2 regions of the Actinoplanes sp. G11-F43 genome follow, and region 2 is predicted to be linked to the other one. Evidence: predicted binding sites of a transcription regulator. Region 2 holds the regulator's gene; the other holds the start of a gene.
The links. Region 2 encodes HrcA, which represses chaperone genes, less so after heat shock. Its sites were predicted from a motif close to GGTTNGCACNCTCNNNNNGAGNGTGCNAACC; they were not measured.

Region 1 (4,207 bases), on a different contig from region 2:
CGGCCGGATCGTCGAGATCGGCCGGCACGACGAGCTGGTGGCGGCGGGTGGTGCCTACGCCGCGTTGTGGAAGTCCTGGCAGGGCGATCCGGTGCCGGGCCGGGAGACGGAAGAAGGCGCGCCGCAGGGGCGCGCCTTCTCGTGAGGCTTCGACGTCTGAGCCACGGCTAGCCGTAGCTCAGACGTGGATCAGAAGCCGGGGCCGTGCTGGTGACCGTGGCCGTGGCCACCGTGGCTGTGCCCGTGCCCACCGGCGGCGGCCGGAGCCGGCTCGGCCGGCTTCTCCACCACGAGGCTCTCGGTGGTCAGCAGGAGCCCGGCGATCGAGACGGCGTTGGAGACCGCGTTGCGGGTCACCTTCACCGGGTCGATGATGCCGGCCGCGGCCAGGTCGACGTATTCGTCGGTGGCGGCGTTCAGGCCGTGGCCCCAGCCCAGCTCGTTGACCTTGCCCACCACGACGTAGCCGTCGTGGCCGGCGTTCTGCGCGATCCAGCGCAGCGGCTCGACGAGCGCCTTGCGGACGATGCCGACGCCGAGCGCCTCCTCGCCGGTGAGACCGAGGTTGCCCTCGAGCTCCTTGGCGACCTGCGCGAGCGCGGCGCCGCCACCCGGGACGGTGCCCTCCTGGACCGCGGCCTTGGTCGCCGCGATGGCGTCCTCGATGCGGTGCTTGCGCTCCTTCATCTCGACCTCGGTGGCCGCGCCGACCTTGATCACCGCGATGCCGCCGGAGAGCTTGGCCAGCCGCTCCTGAAGCTTCTCGCGGTCCCAGTCGGAGTCGGACGCCTCGATCTCCTTGCGGATCTGCGCGACCCGGTCGGCGACGTCGGAGGAGTTGCCGCCACCGTCGACGATGGTGGTGTTCTCCTTGTCGACGACGACCCGCCGGGCGCTGCCCAGCGACTCGAGGCCGACCTGGTCGAGCTTGTAACCCAGCTCGGGCGCGATCAGCTCACCGCCGGTCGCGATCGCCAGGTCCTGCAGGATCGCCTTGCGGCGGTCCCCGAAACCGGGCGCCTTCACCGCGGCGACCTTGATGGTCTTGCGCAGCGCGTTGACCACCAGGGTGGACAGGGCCTGGCCCTCGACGTCCTCCGCGACGATCAGCAGCGGCTTGCTGGTCTGCAGCACCTTCTCCAGCAGCGGGAGCAGCTCCTCGATGCTGGAGATCTTCTGGGTGGTGAGGAGGATGTGCGCGTCCTCCAGCACCGCCTCCTGCGACTCGGCGTCGGTCACGAAGTTCGGCGAGATGAAGCCCTTGTCGAACTGCAGGCCCTCGGTCACGTCGAGCTCGGTGAACAGCGCCGAACCCTCCTCGACGGTGATCACACCGTCGCGGCCGACCCGGTCCATCGCCTCGGCGATCAGCTCGCCGATGGTGGCGTCCTGCGCCGAGATGGTGGCCACGTTGGCGATCGCCTTGTGGTCGGCCACCTCGACGGCCTTGGCCAGCAGCGCCTTCGAGACGACCTCGGAGGCCTGGTCCATGCCCCGCTTGAGGCCGATCGGGTTGGCGCCCGCGGTCACGTTGCGCAGGCCCTCACGGACCAGCGCCTGCGCGAGCACGGTCGCCGTGGTGGTCCCGTCGCCGGCGACGTCGTTGGTCTTGGTCGCCACCTCCTTGACCAGCTGGGCGCCGAGGTTCTCGTACGGGTCGGTGAGCTCGATCTCCTTGGCGATGGTGACACCGTCGTTGGTGATCGTGGGAGCGCCGAACTTCTTGTCCAGGACGACGTTGCGACCGCGCGGGCCGAGAGTGACCTTGACCGTGTCGGCGAGGGTGTTGACGCCGTGCTCCAGAAGGTGCCGGGCGTTGTCGGAGAAGCTGAGGATCTTCGCCATGAATGGTCCCTTCACGCACCAGCGCCCTGCCCCGAGCTATCGGAACAGGGCGCAGGCGCAATCAGTTGGTCTTACTTCTCGATGACCGCGAGGACGTCGCGGGCGGAGAGCACCAGGTACTCCTCGCCGGCGTACTTGACCTCGGTGCCGCCGTACTTCGAGTAGAGGACGACGTCGCCGACACTCACGTCGAGCGGAACGCGGTTGCCCTTGTCGTCGATCCGGCCGGGGCCGACGGCGAGGACGGTGCCCTCCTGGGGCTTCTCCTTGGCGGTGTCGGGGATCACGATGCCGGAAGCGGTCGTGGTCTCAGCCTCGTTCGCCTGGACCACGATGCGGTCCTCGAGCGGCTTGATCGCAACCTTGGTCGCGGTAGTCACGGGCATACCCTCCTGGGTATCAGGTTTCGCCGGCCGTGAACCAGGCCGGTCAATGCCTCATGCCACCGGGCGGGGCCGTCGTCGCGGGTGCCGGTCCGCCTGGTGCCTAACCGCCACGGGCGAGCCCGGGCGGTTGGCACCCTCATGGTGAGAGTGCTAACCGGAGACTATGCCGGAACTAGCACTCCGTCAACCAGAGTGCCAACCTGTCACGCCAGGGAGAATGCCGGGGTGACCCCTGAGTTGTTGCGTTTGTTGCAGACCCCTGACGGGGCGAAAGCCCTGGCCGTGGCGGCCGAGGTGGCCGGCGGTGAGCCACTCGCCGCGGCCTCGGCCATGCGGGCCCGGGGCTTCGGCGCGGAACTCTCCGCGGCCGCCATGACCCAGGCTAGTTTGCGGGAGCGCGCCGCGATGAAATTCGGCCCGGACGCCGCCGGGATGTTCCTCACCCGGGCCGGGCTGGAGCAGGCGACGCGGTCCGTGGTGGCCGGCCGCCGGGCCGCCCGGCTGGCCGCCGCCGGCGTGCGCAGCCTCGCCGACCTGGGCTGCGGGCTGGGCTCGGACGCGCTGGCCGCGGCCCGGCACGGGATCACCGTGCACGCGGTGGACGCCGACCCGCTGACCGCGGCGATGGCGGCGGCGAACGCGGCCGCCGCCGGGCTGTCCGAGCTGATCACGGTGGAGTGCGCGGACGCGACCACGGTGCCGGTGGAGCGGTACGACGCGGTCTTCGCCGACCCGGCCCGCCGGACCGCCGGCAGGGGCCGGGTGTTCGACCCGAAGGCGTACTCACCGCCGTGGGATTTCATCGCCGGACTGCCCGGCCGGGTGCCGCACACGGTGCTGAAGCTGGCCCCCGGGATCGGTCACGAGCTGCTGCCGCCGGGCGCCGAGGGGGAGTGGGTGAGTGTCGGCGGCGACCTGGTCGAGGCGGCGTTCTGGTGCGGGCCGCTGGCCGCCGAGCCGCGCCGCGCCACCCTGCTCAGTGGATCTTCCGAGTGGGGTTTGGTGGGCTCGGGCACAAATCCGGCTCCGGTCGGCGCGGTCGGTGGATGGATCTACGACCCGGATCCGGCGGTGGTCCGCTCACACCTCGTGGCCGAATTCGCCGACACGGTGGGTGGGCGCCTGGCCGATCCGGAGATCGCCTACGTCTACACCGACGAGCCGGTGGACACCCCGTTCGCCCGGCGGCTGGCGGTGACCGACGTGCTGCCGTTCTCGTTGAAGAGGCTGCGGGCGCTGCTGCGCGAGCGCGGGATCGGGGTGCTGGAGATCCGCAAGCGCGGCTCGGCCCTGGTGCCGGACCAGCTGCGCAAGGATCTCAAGCTGTCCGGGCCGAACGCCGCGGGACTGGTGCTGACCAGGGTGGACAACGCGCCGGTCGCCCTGCTGACGGCGAAAGCCTGAGCCGGGGTAGCTTCAGCGCATGGCCAAGAAGGCGGCGGGTACCCCGGCCACGGTCCTGCTGACCGCGGAGCGGGTGGCGCACACCCTGCATCCGTACGAGGTGTCCCCCGACGCTCCGAACTACGGCGCGCTGGTCGCCGAGGTGCTGGGTGTCGCTCCGGCGCGGGTGTTCAAGACGCTCGTCGCCGAGGTGGACGGCCGGCTGGTGGTCGGGGTGGTGCCGGTGACCGGCGATCTCGACCTGAAGGCGCTGGCCGCGGCGGCCGGCGGCAAGCGGGCGGGATTGGCCGACCGGGCCGCCGCCGAGCGCAGCAGTGGTTATGTCCGGGGCGGGATCAGCCCGCTGGGCCAGCGAAAACGGCTACCGACTGTGATCGACGACACAGTTGAGGGGCTCGACCTGATGTACGTCTCGGCGGGCCGGCGGGGCCTTCAGGTGGCCCTCGCTCCGGGCGATCTGATTCGGCTCACCGATGCGATCGTCGCGCCGATTCGGGCTTGAAATCGGGACAAAAGCAACGGCATTGATCACCTTGTGTGGGCACGTTCCCACCCGTGGTGATCACTGAGCG
Region 2 (4,207 bases):
TGTCATCGTGGTCACGCCGGCGGCGGTGACGGTCTGGACCAGATCCATCCCGGAACCCTATGCCGTGCACACTTGACCCATGGCCGGCGCTCTTCCCGATGGTGAACCCGTACCCGACGACGGGTCCCTCCCCGACGAGGCCACCCATGAGGTGGGCAAGAACGGCTTCGCCGTCTACGTGCACGTCCCGTTCTGCGCCAGCCGGTGCGGATACTGCGACTTCAACACCTACACGGCGAGCGAGCTGGGCGGCGGGGCGAGCCGCGACGAGTACGCCGGCACCGTCCTGTCCGAGCTGGCCCTGGCCGCCCGGGTGATCGAGCCCGGCCCGGTCGACACCGTCTTCGTCGGCGGCGGCACCCCCACCCTGCTCAGCACCGACGACCTGGGCCGGATCCTGGACGGCATCGACCGGACGTGGGGGCTGGCCCCCGGTGCCGAGGTGACCACCGAGGCCAACCCGGAGTCGGTCGACCCGGCGTACCTGCGGCGGCTGCGCCGGGCCGGCTTCACCCGGATCTCGCTCGGCATGCAGTCCACCGCGCCGAACGTGCTGCGCGTGCTGGACCGCAAACACACCGCGGGCCGGGCGCCACAGGCCGCGATCGAAGCCCGGGAGGCCGGGTTCGAGCACGTCAACCTGGATCTGATCTACGGCACGCCGGGTGAGTCGGCGGACGACTTCGCCGGATCGCTGCGAGCCGTGGTGGACGCCGGAGTGGACCACGTGAGCGCGTACGCGCTGATCGTCGAGGACGGCACCCGGATGGCCGGCCGGATGCGGCGGGGTGAGCTGCCCTTCCCGGAGGACGACGTGGCCGCCGACCGCTACCTGGCCGCCGAGGCGGCCCTCACCGAGGCCGGATTCGAGTGGTACGAGGTGTCCAACTGGGCCCGCGGCGACGACGCCCGATGCCGGCACAACATGCTCTACTGGACCGGCGCCGACTGGTGGGGGCTCGGGCCGGGCGCGCACAGCCACGTCGGCGGGGTGCGCTGGTGGAACGTCAAGCACCCGTCGGCGTACGCCAGACGCCTCGCCGCCGGCACCTCACCCGGCCAAGGGCGCGAACTGCTCGGCGACGACGACCGGCACATGGAGGACGTGATGCTCCGGGTCCGGCTGCGGGAGGGCATCCCGCTGAGCCGGGTGGACGCCACGGGTGCCGCGCGGGCGCTGGCGGACGGGCTGCTGGAGCCGGGACCGTACCAGGACGGGCGTCTCGTGCTCACGCTGCGCGGCCGCCTGCTCGCCGACGCGGTCATCCGTGACGTGCTCTGATCACTTGATGAAGGTATAGGTCATCGGGTAGTTGTACGGCTCGTTGTTCAGCGCCTTGATCCCCGCGATCACGCCGAAGATGGTCGACACCAGCCAGGCCGCGCCGGTGACCAGCAGGCCCAGCCCGGCACAGATGATCAGCACGTAACCGATCACGCCCACGATGGTCCAGACCAGCTGGAAGTTCAGCGCTTTGAGTGATTCGGCTCGCACGATCGGGGACTGGTTGCCGCGGGCCAGATATGCCACCAGCGGCGGGATCCAGCCGAGGAACACCCCACCGAAGAAGGCCGCGGCCGCCCCGCCGAAGTGCGCCACGAGCACCCAGGTGCGCTCCTCGGCGGAGGCGGGTGGGCCGTACTGGGGCGGTCCGTAGTGCTGCTGGGCGTAGGGATCGCCGTACGGCGGAGGCGGCGGATATCCCCCGGCGCCGGACGTGGGCGGCGGGTATCCGCCGGCGCCGGAGGTGGGCGGCGGGGTGTACGGCGGCGGTGGCGGATAGCCTCCCGGCGCGTTGTACGGAGCGGTCGGATCGTCGTCCGGCGGGCGGGGCGGCTCAGTCATGAAACACACGCTAGGACCCCGGTTCGAACCGGTCGAGGGCGGTGCCACCTCAAGATCTGAGCCCGCTACGTACTTTCGATCATCGCATTGCCGCCGCCGGGGACGTAGACTGGCACTCTATTAGCGGGAGTGCCAACGGAGGGAGGGGTCATATGAGTCTGGATGACCGCAAGCTCGAGGTGCTCCGGGCGATCGTCGAGGACTATGTCGAGACCCAGGAGCCGGTCGGCAGCAAAGCCCTGGTGGACCGGCACAAGCTCGGCGTCTCTCCGGCCACCGTCCGCAACGACATGGCGGTGCTGGAGGAGGAGGGCTTCATCCGGCAGCCGCACACCAGCGCCGGCCGGGTGCCCACCGACGCTGGTTACCGCCTGTTCGTCGACCGCCTGACCCGGATCAAACCGCTCAGCCCGGCCGAGCGCCGCGCCATCGAGCGGTTCATGGTCGGCGCCGTCGACCTGGATGACGTGGTGCACCGCACGGTGCGCCTGCTGGCCCAGCTCACCCGCCAGGTCGCCGTGGTGCAGTATCCCAGTCTGTCCCGCTCCGCCGTGCGCCATCTGGAGATCGTGCCGATGTCCACGACCCGGCTCACACTCGTGATGATCACCGACACCGGCCGGGTCGAGCAGCGCCTGGTCGAGATGCCCGGCCCGGTGCAGGACGGCGACGTGTGGGAGCTGCGCCGCCGGGTCAACGAGAAATTGGCCGGTCAGCGGCTCGCCGACACCCCACCCCTGGTGCAGAAACTGGTGGAGGACTGCGACCCCGAGCGCCGTGCCGCGATGACCTGCCTGGCCTCGGTGCTCCTGGAGACACTCGTCGAGCGGAGTGAGGAGCGCCTCGCCCTCGCGGGGACGGCAAACTTGACACGAGGCGGTGTGCTGGACTTCCAGGGCACACTGCGGCCGGTCCTCGAAGCCCTCGAGGAGGAGGTCATCCTGCTGAAACTCATCGGCGATCTGGAGCCCCGCACCACACGGGTCCTGATCGGCGACGAGAATCAGATCGACAACCTGCGGTCGGCGTCCGTGGTGAGCAGTGGCTACGGCCCGGGTACCACTATCGTCGGGGGGCTCGGCGTGCTGGGCCCCACCCGGATGGACTACCCCGGCACTATCGCTACCGTTCGTGCAGTGGCACGCTACGTTGGCGACCTGTTGGCACAGAATTGACGGATTCGCGCAGACATTGAGGACTCCAAACCCCGTGGCCAAGGACTATTACGGAATTCTCGGTGTGAGCCGGGAGGCAACCGACGACGAGATCAAGCGCGCCTACCGCAAACTCGCTCGGCAGTACCACCCGGACGTCAACCCGGATCCCGAGGCGCACGACAAGTTCAAAGAGATCAACGCGGCGTACGAGGTGCTCTCCGACGAGCAGAAACGGCAGATAGTCGACCTCGGCGGTGACCCGCTCGCGCCCGGTGGTGGCATGCCCGGCGGCGCCGGTGGAGCCGGACCGTTCGTCGGTTTCCAGGACATCATGGACGCGTTCTTCGGCACGGCCGCCGGCGGTGGCTCCCGAGGCCCGCGCCCGCGCACCCGCCCCGGCGCCGACGCCATCCTGCGTCTCGAACTCGACCTGGTGGAGACCGCTTTCGGCGTCGAGGCGCCGATCACCGTCGACACCGCGGTGCTCTGCACCCAGTGTTCCGGCGCCGGCACCGCGCCCGGCACCCACCTGGCCACCTGTGAGGTCTGCTCCGGCCGGGGCGAGGTCCAGTCGGTGCAGCGCACGTTCCTCGGCCAGGTCGTCTCGTCCCGCCCCTGCCAGAACTGCCAGGGCCACGGCACGACCGTCCCGAACCCGTGCCCGACCTGCGCCGGCGACGGCCGCATCCGCACCCGCCGCTCCCTGACCGTCAAGATCCCGGCAGGCGTCGAGGACGGCATGCGGATCCGCCTGGCCCAGCAGGGCGAGGTCGGCCCCGGCGGCGGCACGGCCGGCGACCTGTACGTGGAGATCCACGAGCGCCCGCACGACGTCTACTCCCGCAAGGGCGACGACCTGCACTGCCGGGTGACACTCCCGATGACCGCCGCCGCCCTCGGCACCCGGATGACCATCAAGACCCTGGACGGCGAAGAGAACATCGAGGTCAAGCCGGGCACCCAGCCGGCCAGCACGCTCCGTATCCGTGGCAAGGGCGTACCCCACCTGCGCGGTCAGGGCCGCGGCGACCTCTTCGTCCACCTGGACGTGAAGACGCCGACCAAACTCACCGCCGACCAGGAACGGATGCTCCGCGAGTTCGCCAAGACACGCGGCGAGGACGTAGCCGAACTGAGCAAGCAGGGCGGCTTCTTCAGCCGCATGCGGGACGCTTTCAACGGTCACTGAGACGCCTTGGGCAGT

Region 1: the regulator HrcA is predicted to act here: its motif matches at 2,357-2,387, upstream of groES (co-chaperone GroES).

What each region holds. Positions count from the first base shown of each region.
Region 1 covers NZ_JBNZCE010000004.1:198,502-202,708, forward strand. Annotated here, with positions in the region: gene ACQ0O7_RS04775 (ABC transporter ATP-binding protein) at 1-145, shown strand, start outside; gene groL (chaperonin GroEL) at 190-1,845, opposite strand; gene groES (co-chaperone GroES) at 1,917-2,231, opposite strand; gene ACQ0O7_RS04790 (class I SAM-dependent methyltransferase) at 2,457-3,635, shown strand; gene ybaK (Cys-tRNA(Pro) deacylase) at 3,655-4,137, shown strand.
Region 2 covers NZ_JBNZCE010000011.1:57,497-61,703, reverse strand. Annotated here, with positions in the region: gene ACQ0O7_RS12625 (enoyl-CoA hydratase-related protein) at 1-48, opposite strand, end outside; gene hemW (radical SAM family heme chaperone HemW) at 80-1,282, shown strand; gene ACQ0O7_RS12615 (DUF4870 domain-containing protein) at 1,283-1,846, opposite strand; gene hrcA (heat-inducible transcriptional repressor HrcA) at 1,999-3,021, shown strand; gene dnaJ (molecular chaperone DnaJ) at 3,056-4,192, shown strand.